Regions from separate parts of the Mesorhizobium sp. M0698 genome, predicted to be linked through region 1. Evidence: riboswitches for the same ligand, from Rfam matches in the RefSeq annotation. Region 1 holds a riboswitch; each other region holds the start of a gene.
What was found. Region 1 has a riboswitch for cobalamin ahead of NKI16_RS02110 (DUF1636 family protein). Riboswitches for the same ligand answer to the same signal wherever they lie in the genome.
Positions count from the first base shown of each region.

Region 2: it holds a riboswitch for cobalamin, as region 1 does, so the genes downstream of both, metE (5-methyltetrahydropteroyltriglutamate--homocysteine S-methyltransferase) here and NKI16_RS02110 (DUF1636 family protein) in region 1, are expected to answer to the same signal.
Region 3: it holds a riboswitch for cobalamin, as region 1 does, so the genes downstream of both, NKI16_RS27355 (ABC transporter ATP-binding protein) here and NKI16_RS02110 (DUF1636 family protein) in region 1, are expected to answer to the same signal.

Region 1 is NZ_JAMYPQ010000001.1:411,252-415,669, reverse strand. Features, by position in the region: gene NKI16_RS02130 (NADH-quinone oxidoreductase subunit C) at 1-26, opposite strand, end outside; gene NKI16_RS02125 (NuoB/complex I 20 kDa subunit family protein) at 32-613, opposite strand; gene NKI16_RS02120 (NADH-quinone oxidoreductase subunit A) at 604-969, opposite strand; gene NKI16_RS02115 (winged helix-turn-helix domain-containing protein) at 1,305-2,504, shown strand; cobalamin riboswitch at 2,534-2,737, shown strand; gene NKI16_RS02110 (DUF1636 family protein) at 2,776-3,210, shown strand; gene cobW (cobalamin biosynthesis protein CobW) at 3,207-4,247, shown strand; gene NKI16_RS02100 (cobaltochelatase subunit CobN) at 4,266-4,418, shown strand, end outside.
Region 2 is NZ_JAMYPQ010000031.1:12,752-17,169, forward strand. Features, by position in the region: gene metE (5-methyltetrahydropteroyltriglutamate--homocysteine S-methyltransferase) at 1-1,695, opposite strand, end outside; cobalamin riboswitch at 1,791-1,991, opposite strand; gene NKI16_RS31190 (hypothetical protein) at 2,547-2,801, shown strand; gene NKI16_RS31195 (helix-turn-helix transcriptional regulator) at 3,119-3,952, opposite strand; gene NKI16_RS31200 (MFS transporter) at 4,015-4,266, opposite strand.
Region 3 is NZ_JAMYPQ010000019.1:3,731-8,148, reverse strand. Features, by position in the region: gene NKI16_RS27365 (FecCD family ABC transporter permease) at 1-846, opposite strand, end outside; gene NKI16_RS27360 (ABC transporter substrate-binding protein) at 876-1,823, opposite strand; gene NKI16_RS27355 (ABC transporter ATP-binding protein) at 1,820-2,563, opposite strand; cobalamin riboswitch at 2,731-2,934, opposite strand; gene NKI16_RS27345 (LysR substrate-binding domain-containing protein) at 3,267-4,175, opposite strand; gene NKI16_RS27340 (FAD-binding oxidoreductase) at 4,316-4,418, shown strand, end outside.

The DNA.
Region 1 (4,418 bases):
GAGAGGTCATTCAACGCCTGGGTCATGCCGCTCACCGCTCGATCGTGCCGGTGCGGCGGATCTTCTTCTGCAGCAGAAGGATACCGTAGAGCAGCGCTTCGGCGCTCGGCGGGCAGCCGGGCACGTAGATGTCGACCGGCACGATGCGGTCGCAGCCCCGCACCACCGAATAGGAATAATGATAATAGCCGCCGCCATTGGCGCAGGAGCCCATCGAGATGACGTAGCGCGGCTCCGGCATCTGATCGTAGACCTTGCGCAGCGCCGGCGCCATCTTGTTGGTCAGCGTGCCGGCGACGATCATGATGTCGGACTGGCGCGGGGACGCGCGCGGCGCGACACCGAACCTCTCCGAGTCATAGCGCGGCATCGACGTATGGATCATCTCGACCGCGCAGCAGGCGAGACCGAAGGTCATGAACATCAACGAGCCGCTGCGCGCCCAGGTGATGAGCGCCTCGGTCGAGGTGACGAGAAAGCCCTTGTCGGCGAGCTCGTTGTTGATCTCCAGGAAGAATGGATCGTCGGACCCGACCGGCCTGCCGGTGTTGGGGTCGATGAGGCCCTTGGGCTTCGGCGCGACGAGCGTGCCGGAACTGTCGTTCAATCCCATTCCAGCGCTCCTTTTTTCCATTCATAGGCAAAGCCGATGGTCAGCACCGCCAAAAACACCATCATCGACCAGAAACCGAGCATGCCGATCTGGCTGAACGACACCGCCCAAGGAAACAGGAAGGCCACCTCCAGATCGAAGATGATGAACAGGATCGACACCAGGTAGAAGCGGATATCGAACTTCATGCGGGCGTCGTCGAACGAGTTGAAGCCGCACTCATAGGCGGAAAGCTTTTCCGGATCGGGGTTGCGGTAGGCCACCAGGAACGGTGCAGCGAGCAGCGCCAGCCCGACGATCAGCGCCACGCCGATGAACAGGACGATGGGCAGGTACGAACCTAAAAGTGCGTTCATGCTGCAGTTTCCGTTGGCGGCCAATCCACTCTGATTACAGCACCGGACCCACTTGCGGAAGCGTGACAGTTTAACCACTGAACCGTTTTAAGGGGGCTCTATGCTGCAACGCGGCGAGGGTTAGCGCAGCGCTTTCGGCGAAGCAAGTCAAACCTTGTTCAAATCGCGGTGCTGGACGGCATATCCGGGAAAACTGGTCCGATCCGCTCCTGTTTGATTTCCTTCACTTTTTACTCCACTTTTCTCTCCTGACATGGATGCCGCCAAAACCCTGCTAGCATGGCACGGAATCGCAGGTCATTTTCTCTGTCTAAAATCGTCCGGATGCCGCCTTCATGAAGGAAAGAATCTCGCTTGCCACGGCCCGTCGCATTGCGCTCGCGGCACAGGGATTCAATGACCCGCGCCCCACCGGCACGCCTGACCGCCGGCATCTGGCCCGGGTGCTTGCCCGTACCGGCCTGCTGCAGATCGATTCCGTCAGCGCCGTGGTGCGCGCCCATTATATGCCTCTTTATTCGCGGCTTGGCCCTTACAAGCTGGCGTTGCTCGACAACGCCGCGGTAACGCGCAAGCGCATGGTCTTCGAATATTGGGCGCATGAAGCCTCGTTCTTGCCGGTCGAGACCTATCCGCTGATGCGCTGGCGCATGCAGCGGGCCGAACGCGGCGACGAAATGTACAGCGGACTGGCCAAATGGGGTCGCGAGCACGCCGCCTATATCGAAGACATCTATCGCGAGGTCGCCGAACGAGGCCCGATCGCAGCGTCGGCTTTCGAAGGGCAGAAGGGTTCGGGCGGCTGGTGGGGCTGGAGCCATGCCAAGCACGCCTTCGAATGGCTGTTCTGGGCCGGCCGCATCACCACGGCGCATCGCCGCGGCTTCGAACGGTTCTACGATCTGCCGGAGCGCGTATTGCCGCCGGCGGTACTCGCGCTACCGATTCCCTGTCCCGAGGATGCTCACCGCGAATTGCTGCGCATCTCGGCCCGCGCCCACGGCATCGCCACGGCAGGAGACCTGCGCGACTATTTCCGGCTCTCGCCCGCCGACATCAAGGGCCGCATCGAGGAGTTGGTCGAGGCCGGCGACCTGTTGCCGGTGAGCGTCGAAGGCTGGAGCAAAACAGCCTATCTCCACAAGGACGCCCGTTTGCCGCGCAAGATCGAGGCGCGCGCCTTGCTCGCGCCGTTCGATCCTGTCGTCTTCGAGCGGTCGCGCACCGAGCGGTTGTTCGACTTCCACTACCGCATCGAGATCTACACGCCGGCCGAAAAGCGCCGGTATGGCTATTATGTGCTGCCATTCCTGCTCGGCGACAGCATCGTCGGGCGCGTCGACCTCAGGGCCGACCGCCCGGCCGGTGTGTTGCGCGTCCACGCCGCCTATGCGGAGCCCGGCGCCCCGCCACAAACCGCAGCCGCCCTTTTCGAGGAATTGAAGCAGATGCAGGGCTGGCTCGGCCTGGAACGCATCGAGGTGACCGCTGCCGGCGACCTCGGCCGGCCGCTCGCGGATATCGCCGCGTCATAGACGTGCGTTGACACGACTGGCTCCACAAGCCTAAATCCGTTCCAGACGGTCCCCTGCCCGCAACGGCAGGGGCCAAGAGGGAATGCGGTGCGAAATCTCGATTTCAAATCCGCGGCTGTCCCCGCAACTGTAAGCGACGAGCCAAGGCCGAAAACCACTGGGATATTCCCGGGAAGGCGGCACCCAGGCGATGACCCGCGAGCCAGGAGACCTGCCGTCTAGGACATAAGAATCCGATCGCCTGGCGGGTTTTCCGGGCAAGGAGCCTGATTTGGAACGCGACAGCAGTTTTCCGGCTGAGACAGCGGATTTATTGTCCGGCCATGGTGATTCCCCGGCCGGCGTTACCGTCATCGTCTGCTCGTCCTGCCGTGACGAGACCGGTTCGGACGCTCATCCGCGCGCCGGCGAACTGCTCGCAGAGGACACGCGCCGCGCCGCTTCCAGCGAAAACATCAAAATCCGCACCGTCGAATGCCTCGGCAATTGCAAGCGCCGGCTCAGCGCGGCCATGCTGCGCGACGGCTGCTGGAGTTACGTCTTCGGTGATCTGACCACGACCAGCGGGGCCGATCTCGTCACCGGGGCAAAGCTGTTCGCCACCGCGACGGATGGGCTCATTCCATGGCGCGGCCGTCCCGATTGCCTGAAGCGCGGCCTGGTTGCCCGCATCCCTCCCCTTGACGTTTTGAAGGACCTGACATGACCGCTGCCTCCCTTTCGCGCGTTCCCTGCACCGTGGTCACCGGCTTTCTCGGCGCCGGCAAGACGACGTTGATCCGCCATTTGCTCGAAAACGCCAAAGGCAAGCGCCTGGCCATCATCGTCAACGAGTTCGGCGACATCGGCATCGACGGCGAGATTCTGAAGGGCTGCGCCATCGACACCTGCCCCGAGGAAAACATCGTCGAGCTGGCCAATGGTTGCATCTGCTGCACCGTCGCCGATGATTTCGTCCCGGCGCTGGACCAGATCCTGTCGCTGACGCCGAGGGTCGACCACATCCTGATCGAGACATCCGGCCTTGCTTTGCCCAAGCCGCTGGTCCAGGCCTTCCAGTGGCCGTCCGTGAAAAGCCGCGTCACGGTCGATGGCGTCATCGCCGTCGTCGACGGGCCGGCGCTGGCTGATGGCCGCGTAGCCAACGACATGGACGCCCTGCAGGCCCAGCGCGCGCAGGACGAGACGCTCGACCATGACGATCCGGTCGAGGAAGTGTTCGAAGACCAGCTCGCCTGCGCCGACCTGATCATCCTGTCGAAGAGCGACCTGATGGACACAGCCGGCGCGGCCCGCGCCAATGCCGTGATCGGAAAGCATGTTGCGCGGGCGGTGAAGATCGTACCGACTTCGCAAGGCAAGGTCGACCCGTCGGTGCTGCTCGGCCTCGGCCTCGCCGTCGAGGACGACATCGAGAATCGCAAGACCCACCACGACGACGAGCTCGACCACGAACATGACGATTTTGACTCGTTCGTCATCGACATCGCGTCTGTGTCCAACCCGGACGAGCTCGCACAACGGGTCGCCACGGCGGCGGAGGAAGAAAACGTGTTGCGCGTCAAGGGTTTCGTCGAAGTCGGCGGCAAGCCGATGCGGCTCCTGCTGCAGGCCGTCGGTCCGCGCGTCAACCACTATTACGACCGCGCCTGGACCGCTGAAGACGACCGCCGCTCGCGCCTGGTCGTCATCGGCCTGAAAGGGCTGAACCGCCCGGCCATCGAGCGTATCCTCGCCGGCTGACCCCAGGCACGAGCCGCGATGCACATCCTCACCACCACATCCGCCTCGCTCGACGATCTCGCCGAGCCCGTCGATCTCAGGCAAACGCCTGCGGATGTCGTGGCGCTGTCCTTCACCGACAGCGACCTGGCCGGGCTGGCGGCGGCGTGGAAGGCAGATGCGCACCGCCTG
Region 2 (4,418 bases), on a different contig from region 1:
TTGCCACCAGCGCAGCGTCATCGGCTTGGGCCTCGATACGTCGCCGAAGATGATGGGGGGGCGCACGTAACGCGACCCATAGCTCTGCACCCAGGCATGCTGGGTGAAGGCGAAGCCGGACAGCTGCTCGCCGAAATGCTGTACCATGTCGTTTCGTTCGAACTCACCGTGCACCAGCACGTCCAGCCCGATCTCTTCCTGCCAGCGAATTGCAGCCTCGATCTCCTTCTTCAGGAAGGTCTCGTAGTCGACATAGCTCAGCTGGCCCTTCGCATGAGCGGCCCGCGCCCTGCGTACCTGCGGCGTCTGCGGGAAGGACCCGATGGTCGTCGTCGGGAACGGCGGCAGCCCGAGCGTGCCGGCCTGGACTCTGGAGCGCTCGGCAAAAGCGCTCTCTCGTCGCTTCATGCTGTCGTCAATGCTGGCGATCCGCCCCTCAACCAGCGGGTCATGGATCTTCGTGGATGTCACGCGAGTGGCGGCAGCCTCGGCAGACGCTTTCAACGCGCCTGCCACCGCATCCCTGCCTTGGGACAGGGCCCGGGCAAGCAACACCAACTCGTCGGTCTTCTGGGCCGCGAAGGCGAGCCACGACCTGATGTCCGCGTCGAGTTCCGTCTCCATGCGGAGGTCGATCGGCACATGCAGCATCGAGCAAGAAGGCGCGATCTCGACGCGGTCCAAGGGCCAGCCGGCGACGATCGGTTTGATGCGGTCGAGAATGGCGGGCAGGTTCGCACGCCAGACGTTGCGGCCATCGATCAAGCCAAGCGAGAGCACCAGATCCTTCGGTGCGAGCCGACCCACCGTTTCCAGCTGCTCGGGAGCGCGCACGAGATCAATATGCAGCCCGGCCAGGGGCAGAGAAACCGCGGTTTCGAGATTGTCTCCCAGCGGCCCGAAATAGGCAGCCAGCATGATCTTCAACTCGGGCGCGGCTTTTGACAGCTGGCCATAGGCGAATTCGAACGCAGCTCGTTCGTTCGGGTTCAGATCGAGGACAAGCGCTGGCTCATCGATCTGCACCCAATCGGCACCCGACAGCTTCAAGCTCCGCAGGAGTTGCTCGTAGACGGGCAGAAGCCGTGGTAGGAGCGCGATGGGATCGAATCCTTCGGCAGGCGATTTCGCCAGCTTGAGGAAGGTGATCGGTCCAAGGATGACTGGGCGTGTGTGAACGCCGAGAGCTTTAGCCTCGATGAAGTAATCGACCGGTTTCGTCGACGAGAGGGCGAACGTCTGATCATCGTTGAGTTCCGGCACAATGTAGTGATAGTTGGTGTCAAACCACTTGGTCATTTCCATCGCGGTTACGCCAGTCCGATGAGCCGCATGCTGGTGACCACCGTGCCCACAATCCTCCGTCTGACCTTGGTTGCCGCGCGCCATAGCGAAGTAGATGTCGAGTGGGACCTCGCCGCCATTCCAGCCGTAACGGGACGGAAGGGCGCCGACCATGGCTGCGGTGTCGAGCACATGGTCGTAAAGCGAGAAGTCGTTCGACGGGATTTTCGACACGCCGCGATCGCGTTGCTCCTCCCAGCTAGCGGCACGGAGCGCCTTCGCCGTCGTGAGAAGGTCGGCAGCGGACGATTTTCCGGACCAGTAGCTTTCAAGCGCGAATTTCAGTTCTCGCCGACGACCGAAGCGGGGCACGCCGAGCGTTGCTACAGGAATTTGCTGAGAGATAGTCATGCCAGACCCCGATGGTTGGGGCGTCGGTGACAAGGAAGGCGCTAGCAGGCCGGCACGAACGCCAGGCTGCAGCGGCCACCGAGACACCCCGCCCGTGGACGTAATTCGCCGTGGCAGGTCTCCTGGCTCGCGGGGTCATAGCCTCTACCCGTCTTCCCAAGGCTATTCGCCTCAGTGACATGAGTGGGGTTGGCTCGCCGCTAACAGTTGCGGGGGCAGCGCCGGCATCGCACCGGCTTCCCTCTTAGCTCCGCTGCGGCAGCGCCGTACGGAGAACCACGACGCGGGAGACAATTACAGCAGTTCGCTTCATTGTCAACGCCGCATAAAGAAATGTTTATGTCGTTATGTTAAATTTCCGTTGGCATGTTCCAAAGGTCGCCTCGAAAGCGAAAACTGTGGAAGCCTTGAGCGGCCGGTAAATCAAAGCAATGACGCACGGCGCCCTTGTCCAGGAGGATAGGAGTTCGTCGGCTGCCGGCAGCAAACATACCGGCAAGCGCCGTGGTGCTGCTTAGCGCATCACGCGAACCACCTCGGCGTCGAACTTCGGCTCCGAGGTTCCGACCGCTTCGTTGGTGATCTGCTCGCGACCATATTCGGCTCAATGGCGAGGCTGTTGCCCATGTGGAAGCTGTTGGCCGTGATGCCCTCGGTGATATGACACAACGATTTCGGGGGGAGCACACCGAGGCCAGGCGCAGCGGCGTGTTGCGAAGTGATCGAGGCCAATGTCTCGAACTGCTTGTTCGCAGCCCACCGGCTCAAGGTAACCCGGCTCAAACCACCGGGCTAGCTCAAGTCCTGTCCAAATGAGGCCTGAGCGGCAAATCGTCGTGCACGCGCACGGTTTGGCGTTCGATCTTGTGATGCGTCTTGGGCGGACAATCGCCACGGTGCAGCGCGCAGAAGCGGTCCCCAATTGGGAAGCCGAGGGCGGTGAGGGCAAGCCAGCGCCACAGGCGGAAGGGGACTTGGACCTGTTTGCCCTGCTGGACCACAAGTTCGCGACACAGGGCCTCAAGGAGAAGACCAAGAGTGATTATGCGCGGGACCTCGCCAAATTCATCAAAAGCAGCGGGCAGTCAAAGTTCGGCGCCGATTGACATGGAGATAGCCATCGCGGCGGACCGCCCAGGCGGACCGCAAGCCGGAATACAACCGGGTGCAGGCGGCCAAGCTCGTCCACAAGATGGCGTCGGGCACACACCGGCGATGGGAGAGCGGACCGTGGAGTGCAGGAACTTCACGCCTATCCACGCTCCCGTGGACGTGTCCTGCGGCACATCGGCAGCGATATTGAGGAGGCAGTTGAGCTTCTGGTCGAGCACTCTTACCTGCCACTACCTACGCTTAACGTCATCTCGTACTGAAAACGCACCACGCAAGGTCGAGATGTAACATGCGCCCTTCGTGGATGGTTCTAAGCTTCCTCGGGCGCGGTCAATCTGTGATAACGGTCGCTTGGAACCTCCATCACCGCGACGCGATCAAGGTTGGCGTATCGCGCTCGGTAGTAACCTTCCTCCTCCACTTCGGCGAAACTACACTGGGGAACGTCAAAGGTCGCAGCTTCCAATCCGAAGAAAGTCGTAGCGGTTTCTTCATCCAAGAAGTTCCACTCATCTTCTCCGTCGTCATATGTGACGCGAACATAGGAGGCCATGCGCACGGCTTCCTGATCACCCATCTCTGCGATGATGGCATCGCATTCTTTCTTCAGCTTTCCTGAAACCTCACCCTTATCCCAGTCATCCAAAGCCCGATAGATTTCTGGATGATAATACTCTGGCATCTCCTCTACATCGTCACCGATAAGCTCAATGGTGCGGACATATTGCGGATTTATCAAGAGTATTTTGTTGTCAAGGCTCCAACAATACAGCCATGGCCTGCTTGTGTTATTTCTGCGCAGATTATGAAGTTCCTTCAACTGACGTAAAATCGATTCACGCGCCTTTTCATCGATAGGATATTGGCGGCTGCCAACAGTCGTCTTGATTCTGAGCGTGCCGTATCGCGTTTCGGCATCGGCAATTGCAAACGGGCTCGTGCGCCACTCCTCGACATCAATCTTCCAGCCCAGCAGCTCCTCGACCGTGCATTTCAACGTGAGACAAAGGTCCTTGATCTGCTCGACGTTCAACTGCGTTTTGCCTGTTTCCCAACGGGCCACAGTCTGTTGCGTTGTTGCCATCTGCTCTGCCAAATCTTTTTGAGTCATGCCCAGTCGAACCCTAAGCTCTTTCATGTTCATAACTCACCTCGCGTGTTCAACACACGCATCGTGGATGAATTAATCTAACACGTCAAGCGTGTTCAAAAATCGCAGCATGTGTTTTTAGGGCGTCTTCGAGGCTCCGGCAGCCGTTCGTGACCACTTGCGCAAGACACAGGGCTGGTACACAGCACGAATGGGCGATCAAAAATTACTGCTGCGATGCTCGTCATCAGCCAAGCTGCCGCCGCACCTTCCACTAGGGTGCCAAGGTTCGAAATGAGTGCAGCCGACCATAGCGAACGGAAGGTCTTGTGCTCAAAAGGAACGAGTGAAGATGTTCTCTTCGCCATTGTGGGAAGCCTCGGGATTGACCGCGGGGCTGGATTTGTTTCGCCTCACTCAACCATGGCCTCGCCGTACAAGCCAAGCTGCCACAGTGCGCGCCTGCTAACCCAGAAAACTTGGCGGCCTTACAGGCATGCGCAGGACGTGCGAAGCCGCT
Region 3 (4,418 bases), on a different contig from region 1:
CAGGCGAAGGTGTAGCGGGCCGGCAAGGGTCCTGGACAAATGCGGGATCATCAGGCCAACGAAACCTATGACGCCTGCTACCGAGACAAGGATTGCTGTCGAGAAAGCGGCGACGAGAAATGTCATCCTGCGCATCCGCGCAACCGGCACACCGAGGCTTTCGGCGGCATTCTCGCCGGCCAGGAAAGCGTCGAGCCGACGATGGTTCCAAAGTCCATAGACAAGGATGGTGCCTGCGCCCAGAGCAGCCAGCCCGACATTGTCCCAACGCGCGAGCCCGAGCCCGCCCATCGTCCAGAACAACACCGAGTGAGCGGCGCGCTGGTCTCCGGCAAAGACGAGATAGTTGGTCAAGGCGGTGAACATGAAGGAGACAGCAAGCCCGGCGAGGATCAGCCGTTCGGGGCCTTGCCCCCTCACCCGCGAAACCAGCAACAGCACGATGCCGGCGGCTAATACGCCGCCCGTGAAGGCCGCGACCGGCAACGTCCAGATGCCGAAATGGTCGCCAAAAATGGTGATGACGGAAACCGCGCCGGCCGCCGCTCCGGACGACAGGCCGAACAGGAACGGATCGGCGAGGTCGTTGCGCGTTACCGTCTGCAGCAGCGCGCCGATGACGCCCAGCCCGGCGCCGACACAGATGGCCATAATCGTGCGCGGCAGCCTGAGATCGACAACGATCTTGGCAATCGGGATCTTGCCGGCCGGACCGGACACGATATCTCCGTCCAGCCCGGCCGCATGTCCGAGCGCAGCAATCACGTCGCTCAGCGCGATGACCGTCGATCCATAGGCAATCGACAACAAAGCAAGAGCGGCAATTGCTGCTGCTCCTGCTGTCATGGCCAATTCGAACGCTCTCTGGCGCAAGCTCAGAAAGCTTCCGGGTGCATCGCCCTGGCGATCTTGCCGATCGCCTCGATGTTGGCAGGCCCAGGTGTCAGTTCGGCATAGCGCAGCGCGACGAAGCGTTCATTTTTGACCGCATCAGTCTCCTTCATCGCCGGATGGGCTTTGAGGAAATCGAGCAGTTTCCTGTAGCCGCCGCCGTCCTGGTAGTCGAGCAGGATAAGGAATTGCGGATTGCGGGCCGCCACCGTCTCCCAATCCGTATTGCCCCAACTCGTCGCCATGTCGGCCATGATGTTGTCGCCGCCGGCAGCAGCGATCATGGCGCTGGGGATCGCGAACTTGCCTGATGTGAAAGGTTTGTCTTCGCCGGAGTCGTAAAGAAACACGCGCGTTCCCTTGCGGTCGCCGATCTTTGCCGTGATATCGGCAAGTTGTGCCTTCCAGTCCGACACAAGCTTTCCCGCCTGGGCCTCCTTGCCAAAAATCTTGCCCAGCTTTTCGACATCACCATAGAGCAGGTCCATCGAGGCCGCGGGGCGGTTCTTGTCGAGATGGACGCAGCTTTCCGTCAGCACAAGCGTCTTGATGCCGTACGGCGCCAGCGTATCGGGCGTCACCTCGCCACCTGGTTTCATGCCGTAATACCAGCCGGCGAAGAAGAAATCGGGCTCGACGGCGACGAGGTTTTCGAGCGTCGGGTATTTCGGCGCGAGTTCCGGGATCGCGCCCTGCTCAGCCTTGAATTCCGGACCGACCTTGTACCATCCGGTGATGCCCGTCAGGCCGACGATCGACGGTTGCAGCCCCAGCGCGAAGGCCATCTCCGCCATGTTCAGATCTTGGATAACGGCGCGCTTCGGCGCGGCTTCGAACGTCAGCGGCGTGCCGCAGCTGTCAACGGTCACGGGAAAAGCGAAGGCGGCCTGGGCAAGCAGTAGGGAGGCAAAAGACAATACGAGGCGTTTCACGAATGTTGCTCCTTGGTCAGATCAGGATGGGAAGAGGCACGGTTAGGAACGTCGAAGATCGTAAGTTCGCGGTCCTCGGTGGGATGGCGCAGCCGAAGCATGTCGACGCCGAAAGTCTCGCGGATCAATTGCTTGGTCAGCGCCTCGTGCGGACCGGCGAGTGCCTGCAGGCGGGCCTCGTTCATCACCGCGACCCTGGTGGCAAATGGCGTGACCAGCGACAGATCATGAAGCACCGCCACCACGGTCATGCCAAACTGCGATACGAGTTCGAGAAGGTCGCTGCGGGCGCGCGGATCGAGATGATTGGTCGGTTCATCGAGGAACAGGATTTTGGGCTCCTGGGCGATGGCGCGCGCCAGCTGGGCGCGTTGCCGCTCGCCACCGGATAGCGAGCCGATTGTGCGGCCGAGCAGCGGCATCAGGCCGGTTCTGCGAAGCGCTTCGATGACGATGTCGCGTTGCTCGCTCCTTCGTCGCAAGCCCGCATGGGGGACGCGCCCAAGCTCGACATAGTCGATCACGGCAAGCCGCGGGTCGGGCTGATCGGTCTGGCCGACGACCGCCATGTGCAGCGCCCGCTCGGCGGCCGAAAATCTCTCCAGCCGGCGTCCGGAGAATCTCACGTCTCCCGCGCTTGGCCGCAGCGTACCGCAGAGCATGCGCAGCAGCGTCGTCTTGCCGGCGCCGTTAGGGCCGATGATGGCGAGGCGGTCGCCCGCCGCTAGCGAAAGGCTCACCGCACTGACCAGGCGCTGGCCATTTGCCGTCGCACTCAGTTCGCGCGCTTTAAGAAGAGGCTGGGAGGCGTCCAACTTACCGTCACTTTCTCAATGGCGACGGAAGGAAGCTGGACGGACCGGCCGACAAGACCGATGTCCACGTCTCCTCCCGGCACACCCCGTCCGGTCAACTCATGCTGATGGCAGGTCTCCTGGCTCGCGGGTCTTTGCGCCATCCTGCCTTCCCAGCCTTGCCGGCCAGTGGCACTTCGGATCTTGCTAACCGCTTACAGTTGCGGGGGCAGCCACGGCCTCGATCCGAAGACCTCACCGTGTTCCCTTTTCACCCCTTGCCTTTCGACTCGGGGACCATCACTCAGCCACCCTAATTTTCCGCCACTCACAGCGCAATAAATTTTCGGAGTTCGGACAGCCGCTGGAGCAAGGGTCTTGTCAGAAGGAGTCATGCATACCTCGTAATGTAATAACATTACGTACCTAGAGGACGTTGTCTGCTTCTGTCAACCCCCAACATGATTTGGGACAAATGGCTGCCGGCATCTGGGCGCGAGGTCGCCGATGCGCCGGAATTCGATCCCTGTAGCGGCAAGGCTGGAAATTTGGATACCGGTCAAAGTGTGAGGCGCGGCAGGCGACCCCGAAGCGCAGGAAGCGCTGCTACCGCTTGTGACGAGCATGCAGAAGATCGGCGTTCAGATGCTCAGACTATCGATCTCATCCAGGCGGAAAACGCTTCGATATGCGCTTGTCGGGGGTGATTGGCTACGCAGGCAAGGTAAAAGCCATAGCCTGGCAGACAGAGATCATGTGCCTTGACTAGCCTGCCAGCCTCGAGTTCGCCACTGACGACCACATCGCTGCAGATAGCGATACCTTGGCCTGCCGCTACCGCGTCAATCGCGTGCAGCTCTTCGCGGAAGCTTAGGTCCCATGCCTGGTTGGCATTGGGGATGCTGGGATCGATCGAGCGTGCGATCGCCAGCCATCGTTGCCAAGTCGGCGCTTCCGGGTCGCGGTTCGTCCAATTGAAATGGATGAGCGGGTATTGCAGCAGATCGGCGGCGCGCTCGATCTGTCGGTCGCCTCCTGCGAACAACTCCGGGCTGCATACCGGAAAGAATGCGTCCCGAAAAATTTCCTGCGCGGGAACATCCCGCGGCATCCTGCGCGCATAGCGGATCGCGACGTCGGCGTCACCGGCTCGCAGGTCCAGAACGGCGTCTGTCCCGATGATCTCCAGTGGAATGTTCGGATGCTGTTCGCGCCACTTCGACAGGCGCGGAACCAGCCATCGGCTGGCAAATGCATTTGGGCTCGTCACGCGCAACGGGCGTTGGCCAACTCCGGCCGAGGCTGATGCTATTGCCGCAGCGAAAGCGTCGAAGCCGCTGCAAATTACCGGGAATAGCCGTTCGCCCACGCCTGTGAGCACGAGCGGTCGTGGGCGCCGCCGGAACAGCAGTTGCCCACAGACCTCCTCCAGCAATCGAATCTGGTGGCTGATGGCCGTTGGCGTCACTCCGAGTTCCGTCGCGGCCTTCCTGAAGCTCATCAGCCTGGCAGCGGCTTCGAAGGCGCGAAGCGACCCGAGCGGCGGAAGTTTTCTCATCCAGGCAGTTTAGATGAATTTAGCTCATCCAGCGACTGAGATATTCGATTTTGCAGCGAATGGCGCCGCATGAGATCATTGTGATCCGGTGAACGACAGCGGCCTGTCCAACCGTGCTGGATCACGAAGGGTATCCCTCGATGAGCACGTTCAAGCTTATAGACGGTTCCGAGCCGACGTTGCAGGCGCCAGATATCGCCCGGCTCAGGCAGGCGATTAGCGGCGATCTGATCCTTCCGGACG